3 regions of the Massilia sp. genome follow, and region 1 is predicted to be linked to each of the others. Evidence: predicted binding sites of a transcription regulator. Region 1 holds the regulator's gene; each other region holds the start of a gene.

Region 1 (6,573 bases):
CACGCCACCTTCGGGCGCGGCATCAACGTCACGCTCGGCCTGCCGATCGTGCGCACCTCGGTCGACCACGGCACCGCGCTCGACCTGGCGGCCCAGGGCCTGGGCCTGGCCGACTGCGGCAGCATGGAGGAGGCGATCCGCGCCGCCATGCAGATGGCGGCATCGAGCCGCCGCTGAACGAACACCATTACTGGAACACCATGAGCAAACACGTAGCACGCAAGCGCTTCGGCCAGAACTTCCTGACCGACAAACTCGTCCTGGACAACATCATCGACGCCATCGGCCCGCAGCGCGGCCAGGCGATGGTCGAGATCGGGCCGGGCCTGGCCGCCATGACCGCGCTGCTGCTCAAGTCGCTTGACCACATGCACGTCGTCGAGCTGGACCGCGACCTGGTGGCGCGCCTGGAAAAGGCCTACCCGCGCGAGAAGCTCACCGTGCACTCGGGCGACGCGCTGAAGTTCGATTTCGGATCGATCCCGTGCTTGGCGGGGCAGAAGCTGCGCATCGTCGGCAACCTGCCGTACAACATCTCGAGCCCGCTGCTGTTCCATCTGGCCGAGTTCGCGCCGCTGGTCGAGGACCAGCATTTCATGCTGCAGAAGGAAGTGGTCGAGCGCATGGTAGCCGAGCCGGGCACCAAGGCCTACAGCCGCCTGTCGGTGATGCTGCAGTGGCGCTACGACATGGACCTGCTGTTCATCGTCCCGCCGACCGCCTTCGACCCGCCGCCCCAGGTCGACTCGGCGATCGTGCGCATGATCCCCAAGCGCGAGAAGCTGGACGTGGATGGCGCCACGCTGGAAAAGGTGGTCGCCAAGGCCTTCTCGCAGCGCCGCAAGGTGATCCGCAACTGCGTGGCGGGCATGTTCACCGAGGCGCAACTGGTCGAGGCCGGCATCGATCCGGGCGCGCGGCCGGAAGCGGTGGGCCTGGAGCAGTACGTGGCGCTGGCAAACCTGCTTTGATCTCCCTGCGCGGGGCGGCCCTTGCCGCCCTGCGAAACGCCACCGAATGCTGCTCTGCATTGCACTGCACAAGGACAGCGCATCCCGTTTTTCGTCCCTTCATCCGCCGATTCCTGCAGTCCATCGCACTCCCATGGAAGCCGCGGGAGGCCTTGGCTAAAGTGCTCCCATCGACAAGCCGCACGACACACGAAGCGGCCAAGCAACTCACCGAAGGGAGCACACAATGAACGTCCTCAAGCACATGGAAGCCATCTTCCTCGTCACCCTGGTCCTCGCCGGCGTCAGCAGCTATGCGCAGGCCGCCACCAGCCGCGCCGCCGATGCCTACAACGCCCAGGTCGCGGTCGGGGCCTCGCAGGTCGCCGTGGTGAAAGTCACGGCCAAGCGTCCGGCCTGATTCCCGGCGCCCCGTTTGCCCCTGTGGCGAAAGGACGGGCGAAAAAAAAGCCCGCTGGGTAGCGGGCTTGAAATCCAATTCTTTTCTGAGGAGAGTTGGAGGAGACAGGAGTTAGTATGCTGCATCACAGCATATAAGTCCAATTTTCCTTTCACATATTCGACATAAGTTTTTCGAATATCTCAGGACTGCACGCAGTTGACGTTGATGTTGGTGACATTCGCATCGCCCATGACGCCGGTCGGATTCTGGACCGTGCAAACGGCGCCCTTCGGCTGGGTCACGATGGTCACGCCATACGACTGGTTATACGGCACCTTGGCCGTCATCGTATAAGGGAAGGGCGCGCCGGTCGTGTTGGTCTCGGACGCGACGAGCAGCGTGCTGCCGGTCGTGCTGCCGTTGGTCAACACCAGGCCGGTATTGTCCTTGGTCAGGCCGGTGACGGTCCCGCCGATATCGTAGGCATTGATGAAGCACTCGAAACGCGCATTGATCACCGCCAGCTGTCCGGCCGTGCCGGCGGTGCTGTTCGGGGCGTACTGATAAATTTCGCAGGTCTGGTGCAGCGGCTGGGTCTTGACCCGGACGTCATAGGTGTCGCCGTACTCGAGCTTGTTCGGGAAGCTGAACGTGACCTCTTCGCCCGCCTTTGCCGGCGGCGCCACGTTGAGGTCGGAGGCGCCGTTATTGGTCAGTACCAGGCCCGAATAGACGAGGCCGGCAACCCTGCCGCCCACCGTGAAACTATCGTCGTCACCACCGCCACCACAGGATGCCAGGGCCACCGCCATTGCCAGCATGCTTGCCGGACGGATCAGGGAAAACTTCATGAAGCGTGCTCCAGGATATTCAGTGTTGATCAAGTACGCGGGCCGCAGTTCACGGTCACGTTGGTGATGGCGGCCTGGCCCACGGTGCCGCTGCCGTTGGCAACGGTGCAGGTCTGGTTGTCGGGCTGGGTCAGGACGGCGACGCCGTAGGGCGCGTCTTCGTTGACCTTGGCCATGGTGAAGGAGGTGGCGCCGGCGGGGACCGCGACGCGGTCGGAACCGTTGACCAGCACCAGGTTGTTGCCGGTCAGGCCATTCACCGTTCCCTTCAGCTCGTGCTGGCGGATCGTGCACTCGACATAGATGGTGTTGATGTCGATCGCGACCTTGCCTTTGCCGTTGGTAACCTTGCAGGTCTCGGCATTGCTCGGGAAACTCTTGGCCGTGACGTTGTAGTCGGAATCGGTTTCCACCATGTCGGGGAAATAGAATCGTCCGGAACCGTCGTTGGTCGGATTGATGACCAGGTCGGAGCCGCCATTGTTCTGCAGGACCAGGCCAGGCCTGGTCACGCCGGAAAACGAACCGCTGATAACCCGGTCCCCATCGCCACCGCCGCAGGCGGACAGCGCCAGCGCGCATGCCAGCGCAGCACCGGCACGCAGGTACGAACTCTTCATAATTTCTCCAAAAAATCTGACTGGTGAACGTGCAAAGCGTGTGCAAGTGAGCAGTGGACACGCGGGTGGACGACGTACGCCCACATTATATTAGCCCAACATTTTAGTCCATTTAACAAGCAGCTGGACGGTTTGCCTTTGTATCACGCTGTAACCGTGGGTAGCACGGGACAGTGCCCGTTTGCTTTCTACGGGCGTGCTCGCTATCCTTGGGCCAGGCATCCATCTTCCAAGCAAGCACACCATGATCCAGCGCCGCGCCTGGCCCAAAGCCGTATTGTTCGACCTCGACGACACCCTGTGGCCGATCGCCCCGGTGATCCTGGAGGCCGAGCAGATCCTGTTCGCCTGGCTGCGCGAGCATGCGCCGCGGGTGGCGCAGCAGTTCACCATCGAGACGCTGCGCCAGGCCAGGCTCGAGCTGCTGGCGCGCCAGCCGGAATTCCAGCTCGACCTGGGCGCCCTGCGCCGGGCCGGCCTGATCGCCGCCTTCGAGCAGGCCGGCGAGGATGCGAGCAAGGTGGAACTGGCGATGACCGAATTCTTCGCCGCCCGCAATGCCGTGATTCCCCATGACGACGTGCTGCCGGGCCTGCTGCGCCTGAAGGGCAGGGTGCGGATCGGCTCGGTCACCAATGGCAATGCCGATTTGCAGACGATCGGCCTGGCGCGCCATTTCGACGCCTCGGTCGCCGCCCCCACGTTCGGCGTCGCCAAGCCGGACCCGCGCATCTTCCTGGAGGCGTGCAATCTGCTGGGCGTGGCGCCGCAGGAGGCGGTGTACGTGGGCGACGACCTGTTGCTGGACGTCCAGGGTGCCCAGCGCGCCGGCTTGCGCGCCGTGTGGATGAACCGGATCGGCAAGCTCAACGACCTGCCCGGCCAGGTCCGCCCAGACCATGAGGTGAGCAGCCTGGACGGCCTGCTGGACTGGCTCAAGCGCGAGCACGCCTGAACTGGCGCCCCGCCCGCTATCGCGTGCATAATAAGAGCATGCAACTCGAACCCCGCGCCCAGACCCTGCTCAAAGCCCTCGTCGAGCGCTACATCGCCGACGGCCAGCCGGTCGGTTCGCGCGCGCTGTCGAAGATTTCCGGCCTCGACCTGTCGCCGGCCACGATCCGCAACATCATGGCCGACCTCGAGGAAATGGGCTACGTCGCCAGTCCGCACACCTCGGCCGGCCGCATTCCGACCCCGCGCGGCTACCGGCTGTTCGTCGACACCCTGCTCACCGTGCAGCACATCGACGAGCAGGCCGCCGCCGCCCAGAATATGCGCTTCCCGAGCCAGCAGCCCCAGAAGATCATCGCCAACGCGGCCCAGATGCTGTCTTCGCTGTCGCAGTTCGCCGGCGTGGTGCAGAGCCCGCGGCGCGAGTCGGTGTTCCAGCAGATCGAATTCCTGCGCCTGTCCGAGAAGCGCATCCTGCTGGTCATCGTCGATCCGCGCGGCGACGTCCAGAACCGCCTCTTGCACACCGAGGTCGATTACACGCCGGGCCAGCTGACGCAGTCGGCCAACTACCTGAACCAGAACTACGCGGGCCTGACCTTCGATGAGGTGCGCGCGCGCCTGAGCGGCGAACTGCGCCAGTTGCGCGACGACATGGGCCGGCTGATGCAGGTGGCGGTGGAGGCGGGCAGCGAGGCGATGTCCGAGGGCGACGACATGGTGATCGCGGGCGAGCGCAACCTGCTGTCGGTATCGGACTTGTCCTCGAACATGAGCTCACTGCGCCAGATGTTCGAGATGTTCGAGCAGAAGACCGGCCTGATGCAGCTGCTCGAGGTGTCGAGCAAGGCGGGCGGGGTGCAGATCTTCATCGGCGGCGAGTCGAAACTGGTGCCGATGGACGAAATGAGCGTGGTGACCGCGCCCTACGAAGTCAATGGGCGCATCGTCGGCACCCTGGGGGTGATCGGGCCGACGCGCATGGCCTACGAGCGCGTGATCCCGATCGTGGACATTACGGCCAAGCTGCTGTCGAACGCCCTGAGCCAGTCGTAGGGGTGTAAAAAAGCGGCCATGGCTGCGTTGCCTCGTCTCGCCGTACTACCCGTACTGTCTTCGACTCGGCGCCTTGCCCTGGCCGCTTTTTACACCCCTACCTGAATCAGTGGCGGTGCGGGCAGGCCGGCTTGACGCAATTGCCGTAGATCGCGAGCGAGTGCTCGGCGATCTTGAAGCCGCGTTCGACCGCGATCTTGTGCTGGCGCGCTTCGATTTCTTCGTCGAAGAATTCTTCCACGTGGCCGCAGTCGAGGCAGACGAGGTGGTCGTGGTGCGAACCGGCGTTGAGCTCGTAGATGGCCTTGCCGGTCTCGAAGTGGTTGCGGTTCAGCAGGCCGGCCTGTTCGAACTGGGTCAGCACGCGGTACACCGTGGCCAGGCCCACATCCATGTTGTCGGCAAGGAGGATTTTGTAGACATCTTCCGCCGTCAGGTGCCGAACGGAGCTGTTCTGGAAGATTTCCAGGATTTTCAGGCGTGGCAGCGTAGCCTTCAGGCCGCTGGCCTTCAGGTCGGTAGGGTTGTTACTCATGTTTGTTGCTCGTAGTTTGGCGGAGTGCTTTATGATATAGCGTTTTGGAGCTCCCGCTCAAACGTTTTGAGGTTACCTATGCGCGTCAAACAAGCCGTCATTCATCGCTATTCTGCCCGGGCAGCGCTCGCGGCCGGCCTCGCATGCACCCTGATGCTGTCCGGCTGCGCCTCCTGGCGCAACCAGACGCGTCCCGCGCCGCCGGTGAACACGGATCCGGCGGCTGTCGCCGTCGACGCGCAGAAGTCGGCGGACGCCGCCAATGCCGGCGCCCAGACCGTCCAGGCCACCAAGCTGCAGAAGTTCATGTGGGTGTTCTCGCCCTACCGTCCCGACATCCAGCAAGGTAACTTCGTCTCGCAGGAGATGCTGGAGCAGCTCAAGGTCGGCCAGACCCGCGACCAGGTGCGCTTCCTGCTCGGCACCCCGCTGCTGCAGGACGTCTTCCACCAGGACCGCTGGGACTACCCCTTCTACCTCGCGCGCGGCAACGGCGAGCTGACCACCAGCCGCGTCACCGTGTTCTTCAAGGACGACAAGGTCGAGCGCTTCGAAGGCGGCAACCTGCCGACCGAGCGCGAATACATCGACCGCATCGCCGGCCCGTCCAAGGTGAGCACCAAGGCCAAGTCCGAATCACGCCCGATGGAAGCGCCCAAGGTCGGCGGCGCGCCGGTGATCCAGCCATGAGCGCCCCGTTGAAAATCGCCGTCGCCGGCGCCAGCGGCCGCATGGGCCGCATGCTGGTCGAAGCCATCCAGGCAGCGCCGGACGCCGAACTGGCGGGCGCGCTCGACGTCCAGGGTTCGCCCTCGATCGGCATGGACGCCGGCGCCTTCGCCGGCCAGCTCACCGGCGTGATCATCCAGTGCGACCTGGCCGCGGCGCTGAAGAACGCCGACGTGCTGATCGACTTCACCCGCCCCGAAGGCACGCTGCGCCACGTGGAATTCTGCGCGGCCAACGGCGTGCAGCTGGTGATCGGCACCACCGGCTTCGACGATGCCGGCAAGGCCGCCATTCGGCTAGCGTCCGAAAAGGTCGGCATCGTGTTCGCCCCGAACATGAGCGTGGGCGTCAACGTCACCCTCAAGCTGCTGGAAATGGCGGCCAGAAGCTTCAACGAAGGCTACGACATCGAGATCGTCGAAGCGCACCACCGCCACAAGGTGGATGCGCCGAGCGGCACCGCCCTCAGGATGGG
Region 2 (6,573 bases), on a different contig from region 1:
GCTATTCGCTCTTGTCCTCGCCGGTGCCGCGCCAGCGCCTGGTCCACATCCACGCCGATCCGGAAGAACTGGGCAGCGTCTACCAGGCCGAACTCATGATTGCCAGCGGCCCCGCGCAGGTGTGCGCGATGCTGGCGGCGATGGCGCCGGTGGATTCCTCGGCCTGGGCCGGCACGGTGGAAGAGGCGAAAGCCGACCTGGCCGCCTGGCAGGCGCAGCCGCCGATCTTCGCCGAGGGCGGCGCGCCGCTCGACCTGTGGCAGGTGGTGCAGGAGCTCATGCGCCAGGCGCCGCGCGACACCATCATCACCAACGGCGCCGGCAACTACGCGACCTGGGCGCACCGCTTCTACCGCTATGGCGGCCGCCGCACCCAGCTGGCGCCGACCAACGGCGCGATGGGCTACGCGGTGCCGTCCGGCGTGGCGGCCAAGATCATCGATCCGCAGCGCACGGTGGTCACCTTTGCCGGCGACGGCGAGTTCATGATGACGGGCCAGGAACTGGCCACCGCGGTGCAGTATGGCGCCGGCGTGATCATCCTGGTGTTCAACAATGGCATGTTCGGCACCATCCGCATGCACCAGGAACGCGACTACCCGGGCCGCGTGTCGGGCACCAATCTGCACAATCCGGATTTTGCCGCGCTGGCACGCGCCTATGGCGGCCACGGCGAGGTGGTCGAGAAGACCGAGGAATTCGCGCCCGCCCTGCAGCGCGCGCTGGCGCATGCGAACGAACGCAAGCTGCCAGCGGTGATCGAGTTGCGCTACGACGGCAACCTGATCACGCCGAACGCGACGCTGGAGACGATTCGCAAGACGGCGGAGGCGGCCAAAGCGAACGGTTGATTTCGTAGGGTGGGCGGATTCTCCGCCCACGCGGTGATAGTTAGCTGCAAGATCATCCGACACGATAGCGGAGCCGATAGCGATCACCGCGTGGGCGGGAAGACCCGCCCACCCTACTGTCCCAAACCCAGCTCGGCCGGCAGCGGAATCGGCTGGTCGAAGAAACTGACCTGCTCGGGGCTGGTCAGGAACAATGCGACGAGGGCGATGAACGCCCACACGATAATGTTGCGCATGTTAGAAGCGCTGCCATCCGTGGCGTTGTCGCCATAGATGATGCGCTTGAGGAAATTAGTGATTTTCACGGTGTACCCCGTTGTATTTTGAGGTTTTCTCTCTCCCTGTTCAATTTAACGCAAGTCGCGGTCGTTTTCCAGACGCGCACTGTTGAGCAGCCTGCCGGTTTCAGCAATAACACAACAAAGAGTTCCTTCCACGCATCTTCTAGCGTCGATACTTGCCAATCAGGGAAGCGTCTTGCTGCTCTGGTAAAATATTCGCTACTTTTTTCATCGCCGGCGCCAGCCGGCATCGTGCGCAGGATTCGCCCCCACATATGTTTAGTTTCTTCAAGAGAAAGAAGCCTGAAACCGAGGCCTTGGCACCGGAACAGGTAGCACCGGAACCGGCAGCGGCGCCGATGTTCGTGCCGGGTGCGCTGGATGCGCCTGTCAGTGCACCGGTCAGCCCGCCGGCCGCCCCCGTCGCCGCGCCGACGGCCGCGCCGACAGCGGCGCCGGCACCCGTGCCGGCCGCGTCCGATATCGGCGCACTGTTCCCCGAAACCGCGGAACGCCCCACCACCGAGGCCGAAAAGAAGCAGTCCTGGATGGCGCGGCTGAAGGCCGGCCTGTCCAAGACCTCGAGCAACCTGTCGCTGCTGTTCGTCGGCGCCCGCATCGACGAGGACCTGTACGAGGAGCTCGAATCCGCGCTCCTGATGTCGGACGCCGGCATGGACGCCACCCAGCACCTGCTGGACGCCCTGCGCCGCAAGGTCAAGGAAGACAAGCTGCTCGACGCGGCCCAGGTCAAGGCCGCGCTCAAGGAGCTCATGATCGAACTCTTGACGCCGCTGCAGAAGCCCCTCGAACTGGGCCGCCACGAACCGCTCGTGATGATGATCTCGGGCGTGAACGGCGCCGGCAAGACCACCACCATCGGCAAGCTGGCCAAGCACATGCAGCGCTTCGACCAGTCGGTGCTGCTGGCCGCGGGCGACACCTTCCGCGCCGCCGCGCGCGAGCAGCTGATGGTCTGGGGCCAGCGCAACAACGTCACCGTGATCTCGCAGGCCTCGGGCGATCCGGCCGCGGTCGCCTTTGACGCGGTCCAGTCGGGCAAGGCGCGCGGCACCGACGTCGTCATGGTCGACACCGCCGGCCGCCTGCCGACCCAGCTGCACCTGATGGAAGAACTCAAGAAGATCAAGCGCGTGATCGGCAAGGGCATGGAAGGCGCCCCGCACGAGACCCTCCTGGTCATCGACGGCAACACCGGCCAGAACGCGCTGGCCCAGGTGAAGGCTTTCGACGATGCGTTGCAGCTGACCGGCCTGGTGATCACCAAGCTGGACGGCACCGCCAAGGGCGGCGTGCTGGCCGCGATCGCGCGGACCCGCCCGGTGCCGGTGTACTTCATCGGCGTGGGCGAAAAACTGGACGACCTGCAGCCGTTCAAGGCCGAAGAATTCGTCGAAGCGCTGCTGGGCTAAGGGAAGAACGAGGAACGCCGCCCGATGATCGAATTCCAGTCCGTCTCCAAACAATACTCCCGGGATGCCTACGCGCTGCGCGACGTCTCCCTCAACATCGGCAAGGGCGAACTGGTCTACCTGGCCGGCCCGTCCGGCGCCGGCAAGTCGACCCTCATGAAAATGGTGGCCGCCGTCGAGCGGCCCAGCAGCGGCGTGGTCACCGTCAACGGCCAGGACATCGGCCGCATCCAGAAGGCCGGCATTCCTTTCCTGCGCCGTAACCTGGGCCTGATCTTCCAGCAACAGCGCCTGCTCAACGACCGCAACATCCTCGCCAACGTGATGCTGCCCCTGCTCGTCACCGGCGCCCCCAGGGCCCAGGCCGAGCAGCGCGCCAGGGCCGCCCTCGACAAGGTGGGCCTGCTGGAGCGCGCCAAGGCGATGCCCCTGGCCCTGTCCGGCGGCGAACAGCAGCGCGTGGCGGTGGCGCGCGCCATCGTCAACCGGCCGCAGATCATCCTGGCGGACGAGCCGACCGCCAACCTCGACCGCGTGGCCGCCGACAAGGTGCTCGATGCGCTGCGCGCCTTCAACGCCGTCGGCGTGACCTGCGTGATCTCGACTCACGACGAGCAGGTGCTCGACAGCGCGGCGGCGCGCGTGATCCGTCTCGAACATGGCCAACTGGTGGGAGAGTCCGCATGAGCCCCTGGGTACGCCAGCACCGCTTCGCCCTCGGCGCGGCCCTGTCCACCGTGCGCAAGGGACCGGGCAGCTTCCTGTTCAACGTGCTGGTCGTCGCCTTCGCGCTGATGCTGCCGTTCACCGGCATCACCCTGCTCGACAACGTGCGTCCGCTGTCCGAGCAGCTCTCGGTCGACCCCGAGATCAGCGTTTTCATGAAGCTCGAGGCGACGCGCGAGGAAGTGGCCGCCCTGCAGCCGCGCATCAGGGCGATCGCGGCCGGCGGCGGCAAGGCCGACATCGACTTCGTTCCACGCGAGCAAGCGCTGGCCGCGATGAAGGCCGGCAGCGGCCTGGGCGACGTGATCGACACGCTGGGCGAAAATCCGCTGCCGGACAGCTTCAAGATGCGCCTGGACGGCAGCAGCGCAGCAAGCCAGGTCGACGCGATCACCGAACAATTGCGCGCCTTGCCCGGCGTGGACGTGGTGCAGGTCGATTCGGCCTGGGTCAAGCGCCTGGCCGCCATGCTGGCGATCCTGCGCCTGGCCCTGCTGCTGCTGGCGATCACGCTCGGCATCGTCGTCATTGCGGTGGTGTTCAACACCATCCGCCTGCAGGTGCTGACCCAGAAAGAAGAAATCACCGTGTCGAAGCTGCTGGGCGCCACGGACAACTTCATCCACCGCCCCTTCTATTACACCGGCGCCCTGCTCGGCCTGTGCGCGGGCGCGGTGGCGCTCGGCGCGGTGGCGCTGGCCCTGCATCCGCTGAACGGCGCGATTGCGAATTTTGCACGCTTGTATGGCTCGGAATTCCAGCTGCTGCCGCTCGGCGCGCTGGAGAGCGCCGGGGTGCTGGGGATCAGCGCGGGCCTCGGCTTGATCGGCGCCATGCTGTCGGTGCAGCGCCACCTGGCGCGCGTCCGCTAAACGGGGACCTGGACGCGCCTGCCGGACCGGCGCGCGTCCAGCCTTGCCGGTCTCTCGAGACGGCTTGGCCGTCCCACCCTACGTCGACACGAGCGCTATTCCTACAGGACGGATTTGACGAATGTGCGCCATCCAACAGATGGCCGCTTCCCGGGCCTTTAACCTGTCTCTAACACGTTTTCCAGCAGTATTTTGCTCACTTTTGAGCTGAATCAACAGAATTCAGGTCGCCTGCTCTACAGTTGAAACGGCGCGATTTTGATTCCCAAGGGCAATACTTTAGCCAAACTTAATCGATTTCGATAAATCGATGGCCTGCCTAGCACTCACACATGGAGAGTGCTAATATATGTCTCGAATACAGCGAAATCAAGGAAGGCATCCAAGTAACAAGCAGTAACGCTGGTGTTACGCGGCATGGGCCCGTGGCACATTGGGATGCAGTAAGTCTACTACGAGGAAATTGAAAATGTCCGCACAATCCGCATTGGTTCCGGCCAGCAGTCGTGCTCTGGGACTGGGTTTCACCGGCAATCTGGGCAATATCGACGCCTACATTTCGGCCGTCAACCGCCTGCCGATGCTCACCCACGAGGAAGAGGTGTCGCTGGCAAAGTCGCTGCGGGAAAAGAATGATCTGGACGCGGCGCAAAAGCTGGTGCTCTCCCACCTGCGCCTGGTGGTGTCCATCGCACGTGGCTACCTCGGCTACGGCCTGCCGCACGCCGACCTGATCCAGGAAGGCAATATCGGCCTGATGAAGGCCGTCAAGCGCTTCGACCCGAACCAGGGCGTGCGTCTCGTCTCGTACGCGATGCACTGGATCAAGGCCGAGATGCACGAATACATCCTGAAGAACTGGCGCCTGGTGAAAGTCGCGACGACCAAGGCCCAACGCAAGCTGTTCTTCAACCTGCGCAGCAACAAGCAGGGCCTGGACACCATGACCCCGAGCCAGGTCGACGAGCTGGCGAAGATGCTCGACGTCAAGCGCGAAGAAGTGATCGAGATGGAAACCCGCCTGTCGGGCCGCGACATCGCCCTCGAATCGCCGACCGACGACGAAGACGACAAGTTCGCCCCGATCGCCTACCTGTCGTCGGAGCAGCAGGAGCCGACCCGCGTGCTGGAGGCCGAGCAACACGACCGCCTGCAGTCGGAAGGCCTGGAAACCGCCCTGTCGAAGCTGGACCCGCGTTCGCGCCGCATCGTCGAAGCGCGCTGGCTGGCCAACGACGACGGTTCTGGCGCCACGCTGCACACGCTGGCCGAAGAGTTCGGCGTGTCGGCCGAACGTATCCGCCAGATCGAATCGGCTGCGCTGAAGAAGATGAAAGGCGCGCTGGCGGCTTACATCTGAGTCCTGCCCGCCCCAACCAAAACCCCGCCCCGGCGGGGTTTTCTTTTTTCAAGTCGGGGTCAGGTCTGACATTCGGACACGGACTGAGCAATACAGTAAGGAAGTACGCTCGAGCTCGTGTCCAAATGTCAGACCTGTCCCCGTTTTATGCCCCCCGTTTTACAGCTTTGCATTCGGCCTCTTTGCAGGGCCGGCTAGGCCAGCCAGCGCATCAGGATTTCCGGATGCCCCGTGTGCGCATCCGGCCGTTCGTCGAACGCGACGAAGCCATGCCTTTCATAGAAGCGGCGCGCGGCGTGGTTGGCCGAGTACACGGTGAGGTCGAGCCGGTGGCGGCCGGTCTTGGCATGCGCGAGGAGCAGGCTTCCGATGCCCGCGCCCTGGATGTCCGGATGCACGAACAGCGCGGCCAGGGCGTCGCCGTACACACTGTAGAAGCCGGCCGGCGCACCCTCGCGCTCGAACACGCAGGAGGTGGCGGCGGGCAGGTACACGCTGCGCATGTCGCCCAGCCGCGCGCGCCAGAATTGTTCGCCGATGAAAGCATGCGCCTCGATCGATGCGCGCAGCCAGATGTCCAGCACCTGGTCCATGTCATCCTTGTCCATCTGCCGGATCACCGCTGCCATCTCCTTTCCAAGCCGGTTCCTGTGGTGGCGTCGAGTATACCTGCCGCCCGGGCCGCCAGCTAGAATGCGTTTTCACCAGATACCAATGGAGTTCCCGATGACCGACCAGTATGTCCCGCCCACAGTCTGGACCCCGCCCGCCTCCAGCGGCGGCACCTTCGCCAACATCAACCGTCCGGTCGCCGGCCCGACCCACGAGGCCGCGCTTCCGGTCGGCAAGCACCCGCTGCAGCTGTACTCGCTGGCCACGCCCAACGGCGTCAAGGTGACCATCATGCTGGAAGAGCTGCTGGCCCTCGGCCACGCCGGCGCCGAGTACGACGCCTGGCTCATCAAGATCAACGAAGGCGCCCAGTTCTCGAGCGGCTTCGTCGAGATCAACCCGAATTCCAAGATCCCGGCCCTGCTCGACCGCAGCGGA
Region 3 (6,573 bases), on a different contig from region 1:
CTTCCTCGCGAGTAGCGGCGCCCTGACGCTCTCCTTCGCGCTGCCGCTGCGCGCGGCCACCGCTGCGCTGCCCGGCAGCCTGGACAAGGAACCCTGGCTCGACGCCTGGATCCGCGTGGGCGGCGACAACCGCGTTTCCATCTTCACCGGCAAGGTGGAGCTGGGCCAGGGCATCAAGACCGCCCTGCTGCAGGTGGCCGCGCACGAACTGCAGATCGATCCCGGCCGCCTGGTGCTGGAAACCGTCGACACCGAGCGCTCGCCCGACGAAGGCTATACCGCCGGCAGCCACTCGATGCAGGACAGCGCCACCGCGATCCGTCACGCCGCGGCCCAGGTGCGCGCGCTGCTGCGGGAGCGCGCGGCCGCGCATCTCAAAGTGCCGGCGAGCGCGCTGGCGCAGGACAACAGCGTGTTCCGCGCGCCCGACGGGCGGCGCGTGAGCTTCAGCACGCTGGTGGCGGGCAGCGAGCAGCACGTGCGCGCGACGAACGCGCTACCCGCCCGCGCCCCCGATGCGCGCCGCCTGATCGGCGTGACGCTGCCGCGGGTCGACATCCCCGGCAAGCTGAAAGGCCATGTGGCCTACGTGCAGGACCTGCGCCTGCCCGCCATGATGCACGGGCGCGTGGTGCGCCCGCCCTCGCCGAACGCGCGCCTGCTCTCGGTGGACAAGGCGGCGGTGGCGCAGCTGGCGGGTGTGCTGGAAATCGTGCAGGACGGGCGCTTCCTGGCCGTGATCGCCGACGAGGAATACCGCGCGGTGAAGGCGGCCAAGGCGCTGGCGCGCGCCGCCCGCTGGGAGCTGCCCGCCATTCTTCCGGCGGGCCGCGATGTGGCCGCGCTGGTGCGCAGCCTGCCGTCGACGGCGCAGCAAGTGTTTGCCCAGGGCCAGCCCGGCGCGCCCGGCAAGCTTCTCCGCGCCAGCTACACCCGCCCCTTCCAGCTGCATGCCTCGCTCGGTCCCTCGTGCGCGATCGCGCTGCTGGACGAGGGCCGCTATACGGTGTGGACGCATTCCCAGGGCGTGTACCCATTGCGCCGCGCGCTGGCCGAGCTGCTGGGCGCGCCCGAGGAAGCGGTGCACTGCATCCACGCCGAAGGCTCGGGCTGCTACGGCCACAACGGCGCCGACGACGTCGCCGCCGACGCGGTGCTGATGGCGCGCGCCTTCCCCGGCGCACCGGTGCGGGTGCAGTGGATGCGCGAGGACGAACACGCCTGGGAACCCTTCGGCCCGGCGATGGTGGCGGACGTGGCGGCCACGCTCGATGCGGGCGGCAGGATCGTCGACTGGCAGTACGAGGTCTGGAGCCAGCCGCACAACACCCGTCCCGGCAGGGCCGGCAACCTGCTGGCGGCCACCCTGCTGTCCAAGCCCTTCGCGCCGCCCGTGCCGAAAGCCATCCCGCAGCCCCAGGGCAGCGGCGACCGCAATGCCATCCCCTATTACGCGCTGCCGAACGCGCGCGTGACCCACCGCTTCCAGCCGGCCGGTCCTTTCCGCACCTCGGCGCTGCGCTCGCTGGGAGCCTACTGCAACGTGTTCGCGATCGAAAGCTTCATGGACGAACTGGCGCGCGCGGCCGGCGTCGATCCGGTGGCCTTCCGCCTGCGCCACCTGGCGGACCCGCGCGCGAGCGAGGTGGTGAAGCTGGCGGCGGCGAAGTTCGGCTGGGACGGCTACAAGAGAACGGCAAGGCGCGGGCGCGGCTTCGCCTTTGCGCGCTACAAGAACCTGGCGGCCTACTGCGCGGTCGCACTGGAAGTCGAGGTGGCGCTGGACACCGGCTTCGTGCGCATCGTGCGCGCGGACGCCGCCGTCGACTGCGGCGAAGTGGTGAGCCCGGACGGCGTGCGCAACCAGATCGAGGGCGGCATCATCCAATCAAGCAGCTGGACCCTGCTGGAGCAGGTGCGCTTCGACACCAAGCGGGTGCTGAGCCAGGACTGGGGCGGCTATCCGATCCTGCGCTTCAACGGGGTGCCGGACAAGGTGAACGTGCACCTGCTGGATCGTCCGGGCCAGCCCTTCCTGGGCACCGGCGAGGCGGCCCAGGGGCCGGCCGCGGCGGCGCTGGCCAATGCGGTGGCCGATGCCTGCGGCAGGCGCGTGCGCGATCTTCCGCTCGATCGCGAACGGATGCGGGCGTTGGCCGTACCGTAGGGTGGGCGGCTCTGCCGCCCACGCGGTCAACCAGCTACGAGATCATCGCGTACGGCTTTTCATCCGCTAACTATCACCGCGTGGGCGGGGAACCCGCCCACCCTACGGGTTGACGGCCTTCCAGAACATGTAGGCCGCAAGCAGATACAGGATCACCGCGAACACCTTCTGCAGCCGCCGCACCGGCATCTTGTGCGCGGTACGCGCACCGACCGGCGCCATCGTCACGCTGGCCAGCACGATGATGGCCAGCGCCGGCAGGTAGATGAAGCCGAGCGAATAGTCCGGCAGCCCCGCCTCGCCCCAGCCGAACCAGATGTTCGACAGCGTGCCGGAGAGCGCGATCGGAAAGCCCAGCGCCGCGCTGGTGGCCACCGCATTGTGGATGCGCACGCCGCACCAGGTCATGAAGGGCACCGACACGAAGCCGCCGCCGGCGCCGACGATGCCCGACAGGGTGCCGATCAGGCCACCGGCCGCGAACATGCCCGGCGCGCCCGGAAGCTCGCGCGCAGCGGCGGGCTTTTTACCGATCAGCATCTGGGTGGCCGAGAAGGCCACGAACACGCCGAAGAAGGCGGCCAGCACGGTGGCGTCCATCTGCTTGCCGATCCAGGGGCCGATCCAGGAGCCGAGCAGGATGCCCGGCGCCAGCAGCTTCACCACCGGCCACAGCACCGCGCCGTGCTGGTGGTGGGCGCGCACCGAGGACAGCGAGGTAAACAGGATGGTGGCGAGCGAGGTGGCGATCGCCATGTGGATGGTCAGCTCGGGATCGATGCCGCGCGCGGTGAAGATCATCGTGATGAAAGGCACCAGCACCATGCCGCCGCCGATGCCGAGCAGCCCGGCCGCGAAGCCGCCGAAGGTGCCCATCGCCAGCAGCGCCAGGATCAGGGTGAGGTCCATCAGCGCTTCCCTTCACGCACCAGCTTCACGATGGTGTTCCACTGCGCCGCCGTCACCGGCGACACCGACAGCCGGCTGCCCTTCTGCAGCAGCACCATGTCTTCCAACGCCGGGATGGTGCGCAGCTCGCTCAAGGAAAGGTAGCGCCCCGATTCCACCGCGCGCACGTCGACCGAGATCCAGCGCGGATTTTCCTGGGTGGCCTTGGGGTCGTGGTAGGGAGAGGATGCATCGAATTGCGAGGCATCCGGATACGGACCGCTCGCCACCTCGGCGATGCCGGCCACGCCGGGCACCGCGCAGCTGGAGTGGTAGAACAGGACGCCGTCGCCGGCCGACATGGCGTCGCGCATGAAGTTGCGCGCCTGGTAGTTGCGCACGCCGTACCACGACACGGTGTGCTCCGGCGCGGCCAGCACGTCGTCGAAACTGACTTCGTCCGGCTCAGATTTCATCAACCAATAGCGCATCGCATTCCCTTCAAAACCGCAAAAAAAAGCGGCTGCGTACCGAAGTGCGCAACCGCTCGTGTGTGTAGCCCCGCCTGTGTCGTTATTGCCGGCATCCCGAACCAAAAGGCTCAAGGTGGTCGCAGTCAGCTCAATTTCGGGTTCGTCAGACTAGTGACGCTCGCGCCCACCAAGCATGTCCCACAACCTATGCGAAAGAATGGTTCAAGGAATATATGACAAATCTCGAACACCGCAGGGTAGAGCGCAGTTTACTCCGTTGGCCGAGCATGTCAACCGAATCCGGATTCAATCCCGCATTCAGGACAGATTTTCCTGCGCCGACAGGGCCTGGTCGAGGACGCTGTGCATCGCCTCGAGCTTTTGCTTGACTTCCAGGATCGACATGTCGGACAGCGGGCCCTGGGGCGATTTGACCGACAGGAATTCGGCCGCCACGCTCAGCGCCGCCATCACGGCGATGCGGTCGGTGCCCCTGACCTTGCCCGAGTCGCGCAGCGCGCACATCTTGCCGTCCAGGTAGCTGACCGCTTCGCGCAGGGTGCGCTCTTCGCCTTCGCGGCAAGCCAGGCGGTAGGACTGGCCCATGATGGTGCAATCGAGATGGATCATTGGCTTGCCTCGTTCGGCTGGCCGGCGTCAGGGCCGGCATCGGATGCATCGTCCGCATCGCCTTCCGGCGCGGGCAACCGCGCAAGCAGCGCCTCGACGCGGCCTTGCGCCTCGATCAGCCGCTCCTTGAACGCGAGGTTCTCGGCGCTCAGCAGGTGGTTGGCCTGGCGCAGCAGGTAGTTCTCGGCACGCAGCGACTGGGTCAGCTGGGCGAGCCGGTCGATCTTGTCGGAGAGGTCTTGAAATTCGGAAATCATTCGACACTATAGGACTGAGATGGTTTTTCCGTCAACCGAATCGCGTCCCCCATCGAAGAGGGGAACGGGTCGGGCCGTGGCATGCAGCATCCGTGCGGCGTCCGGGCGCTATCCGGTGTACCCTGCCCGGCCATTGCTTCGGATGCCACCGCCGACAGTGTACAACCCATCTATTGGATTGTGTTTTCGCAAAAAAGTCGGTTCGGTCCCACACATTCCCGCTTGAAATGGGGTGTTATCGTCCCTATAATCACATGGTGTTAGCACTCGTCGGTCTAGAGTGCTAACAAACGGAAGCACCCATTTTCCCAGCCGCCGCCACCGTACGGCGGCTTTGAACAGCTAGTCAAACCACTGAAAAATAAGGAGTTTTGCATGAACCTTCGTCCTCTGCACGATCGCGTAATCGTGAAGCGTCTCGACCAGGAGACCAAGACTGCATCCGGCCTGATCATCCCCGATGCGGCCGCCGAGAAGCCGGACCAGGGCGAGATCCTGGCTGTCGGCAACGGCAAGGTGCAGGAGAATGGCCAGGTTCGTCCGCTGGAAGTGAAGGTCGGTGACCGCGTCCTGTTCGGCAAGTACTCGGGCCAGGCCGTCAAGGTCGATGGCCAGGAACTGCTGGTCATGCGCGAAGAAGACATCATGGCCGTCGTGGCCCTGTAATTCCGCATTCCTCCTGTAATACACATTCACGAATTCATTCGGAGAACAAGAAATGGCAGCTAAAGAAGTAATTTTCGGCGACGCAGCGCGCGCCAAGATGGTTGAAGGCGTCAACATCCTCGCCAACGCAGTCAAGGTCACCCTGGGCCCGAAAGGCCGCAACGTGGTGCTGGAGCGCTCGTTCGGCGCCCCGACCGTCACCAAGGACGGCGTCTCGGTCGCGAAAGAGATCGAACTGAAGGACAAGCTGCAGAACATGGGCGCGCAGATGGTCAAGGAAGTCGCGTCGAAGACCAGCGACAACGCCGGTGACGGCACCACCACCGCGACCGTGCTGGCGCAAGCCATCGTCCGCGAAGGCATGAAGTTCGTTGCCGCCGGCATGAACCCGATGGACCTGAAGCGCGGCATCGACAAGGCCGTCGCCGCCACCGTCGAAGAACTGAAGAAGATCGCCAAGCCGACCACCACCTCGAAAGAGATCGCACAAGTCGGCGCCATCTCGGCCAACTCGGAAACCTCGATCGGCGAGCGCATTGCCGAGGCAATGGAAAAAGTCGGCAAGGAAGGCGTCATCACCGTCGAAGACGGCAAGTCGCTGAACGACGAGCTGGACATCGTGGAAGGCATGCAGTTCGACCGCGGCTACCTGTCGCCGTACTTCATCAACAACCCGGACAAGCAGGTTGCCGTTCACGAGAACCCGTTCATCCTGCTGTGCGACAAGAAGATCTCGAACATCCGTGACCTGCTGCCGGTGCTGGAGCAAGTTGCGAAAGCCGGCCGTCCGCTGGTGATCGTCGCCGAAGACATCGAAGGCGAAGCGCTGGCGACCCTGGTGGTCAACAACATCCGTGGCATCCTGAAGACCGTCGCCGTCAAGGCGCCTGGCTTCGGCGACCGCCGCAAGGCCATGCTGGAAGACATCGCCATCCTGACCGGCGGCCAGGTGATCGCCGAAGAAGTCGGCCTGACCCTGGAAAAGGTCACCCTGCAGGAACTGGGCCAGGCCAAGCGCGTCGAAGTGGGCAAGGAAAACACCATCATCATCGACGGCGCCGGCGCCGCCGAAGCGATCGAAGCGCGCGTCAAGATGGTCCGCGTCCAGATCGAAGAAGCGACCTCGGACTACGACCGCGAAAAGCTGCAGGAGCGCGTGGCCAAGCTGGCCGGCGGCGTTGCCGTGATCCGCGTCGGTGCAGCCACCGAAGTCGAGATGAAAGAGAAGAAGGCACGCGTGGAAGACGCGCTGCACGCTACCCGCGCTGCCGTGGAAGAAGGCATCGTCCCGGGCGGCGGCGTGGCCCTGCTGCGCGCACGTTCGAACATCGACATCAAGGGCGACAACCCTGACCAGGACGCAGGCATCAAGATCGTCCTGCGCGCCATGGAAGAGCCGCTGCGCATGATCGTCCAGAACGCCGGCGACGAGCCGTCGGTCGTGGTCGCCGCAGTCATCGCCGGCACCGGCAACTACGGCTACAACGCCGCC

The links. Region 1 encodes HrcA, which represses chaperone genes, less so after heat shock. Its sites were predicted from a motif close to TTAGCACTCNNNNNNNNNGAGTGCTAA; they were not measured.
Region 2: the regulator HrcA is predicted to act here: its motif matches at 4,483-4,509, upstream of rpoH (RNA polymerase sigma factor RpoH).
Region 3: the regulator HrcA is predicted to act here: its motif matches at 4,676-4,702, upstream of groES (co-chaperone GroES).

The regions. Positions count from the first base shown of each region.
Region 1 covers NZ_JBKBOV010000004.1:30,785-37,357, forward strand. The annotation lists gene pdxA (4-hydroxythreonine-4-phosphate dehydrogenase PdxA) at 1-177, shown strand, start outside; gene rsmA (16S rRNA (adenine(1518)-N(6)/adenine(1519)-N(6))-dimethyltransferase RsmA) at 201-971, shown strand; gene ACK4S9_RS03525 (hypothetical protein) at 1,198-1,371, shown strand; gene ACK4S9_RS03530 (hypothetical protein) at 1,554-2,204, opposite strand; gene ACK4S9_RS03535 (hypothetical protein) at 2,234-2,824, opposite strand; gene ACK4S9_RS03540 (HAD family hydrolase) at 3,069-3,779, shown strand; gene hrcA (heat-inducible transcriptional repressor HrcA) at 3,818-4,834, shown strand; gene fur (ferric iron uptake transcriptional regulator) at 4,941-5,369, opposite strand; gene ACK4S9_RS03555 (outer membrane protein assembly factor BamE) at 5,448-6,059, shown strand; gene dapB (4-hydroxy-tetrahydrodipicolinate reductase) at 6,056-6,573, shown strand, end outside.
Region 2 covers NZ_JBKBOV010000001.1:96,919-103,491, forward strand. The annotation lists gene ACK4S9_RS00405 (thiamine pyrophosphate-binding protein) at 1-851, shown strand, start outside; gene ACK4S9_RS00410 (hypothetical protein) at 965-1,156, opposite strand; gene ftsY (signal recognition particle-docking protein FtsY) at 1,408-2,565, shown strand; gene ACK4S9_RS00420 (cell division ATP-binding protein FtsE) at 2,590-3,252, shown strand; gene ftsX (permease-like cell division protein FtsX) at 3,249-4,163, shown strand; gene rpoH (RNA polymerase sigma factor RpoH) at 4,633-5,523, shown strand; gene ACK4S9_RS00435 (GNAT family N-acetyltransferase) at 5,718-6,152, opposite strand; gene yghU (glutathione-dependent disulfide-bond oxidoreductase) at 6,250-6,573, shown strand, end outside.
Region 3 covers NZ_JBKBOV010000026.1:18,845-25,417, forward strand. The annotation lists gene ACK4S9_RS14620 (molybdopterin cofactor-binding domain-containing protein) at 1-2,167, shown strand, start outside; gene ACK4S9_RS14625 (sulfite exporter TauE/SafE family protein) at 2,270-3,076, opposite strand; gene ACK4S9_RS14630 (EVE domain-containing protein) at 3,076-3,546, opposite strand; RNA gene ssrS (6S RNA) at 3,610-3,790, opposite strand; gene ACK4S9_RS14640 (cell division protein ZapA) at 3,847-4,158, opposite strand; gene ACK4S9_RS14645 (hypothetical protein) at 4,155-4,415, opposite strand; gene groES (co-chaperone GroES) at 4,791-5,081, shown strand; gene groL (chaperonin GroEL) at 5,134-6,573, shown strand, end outside.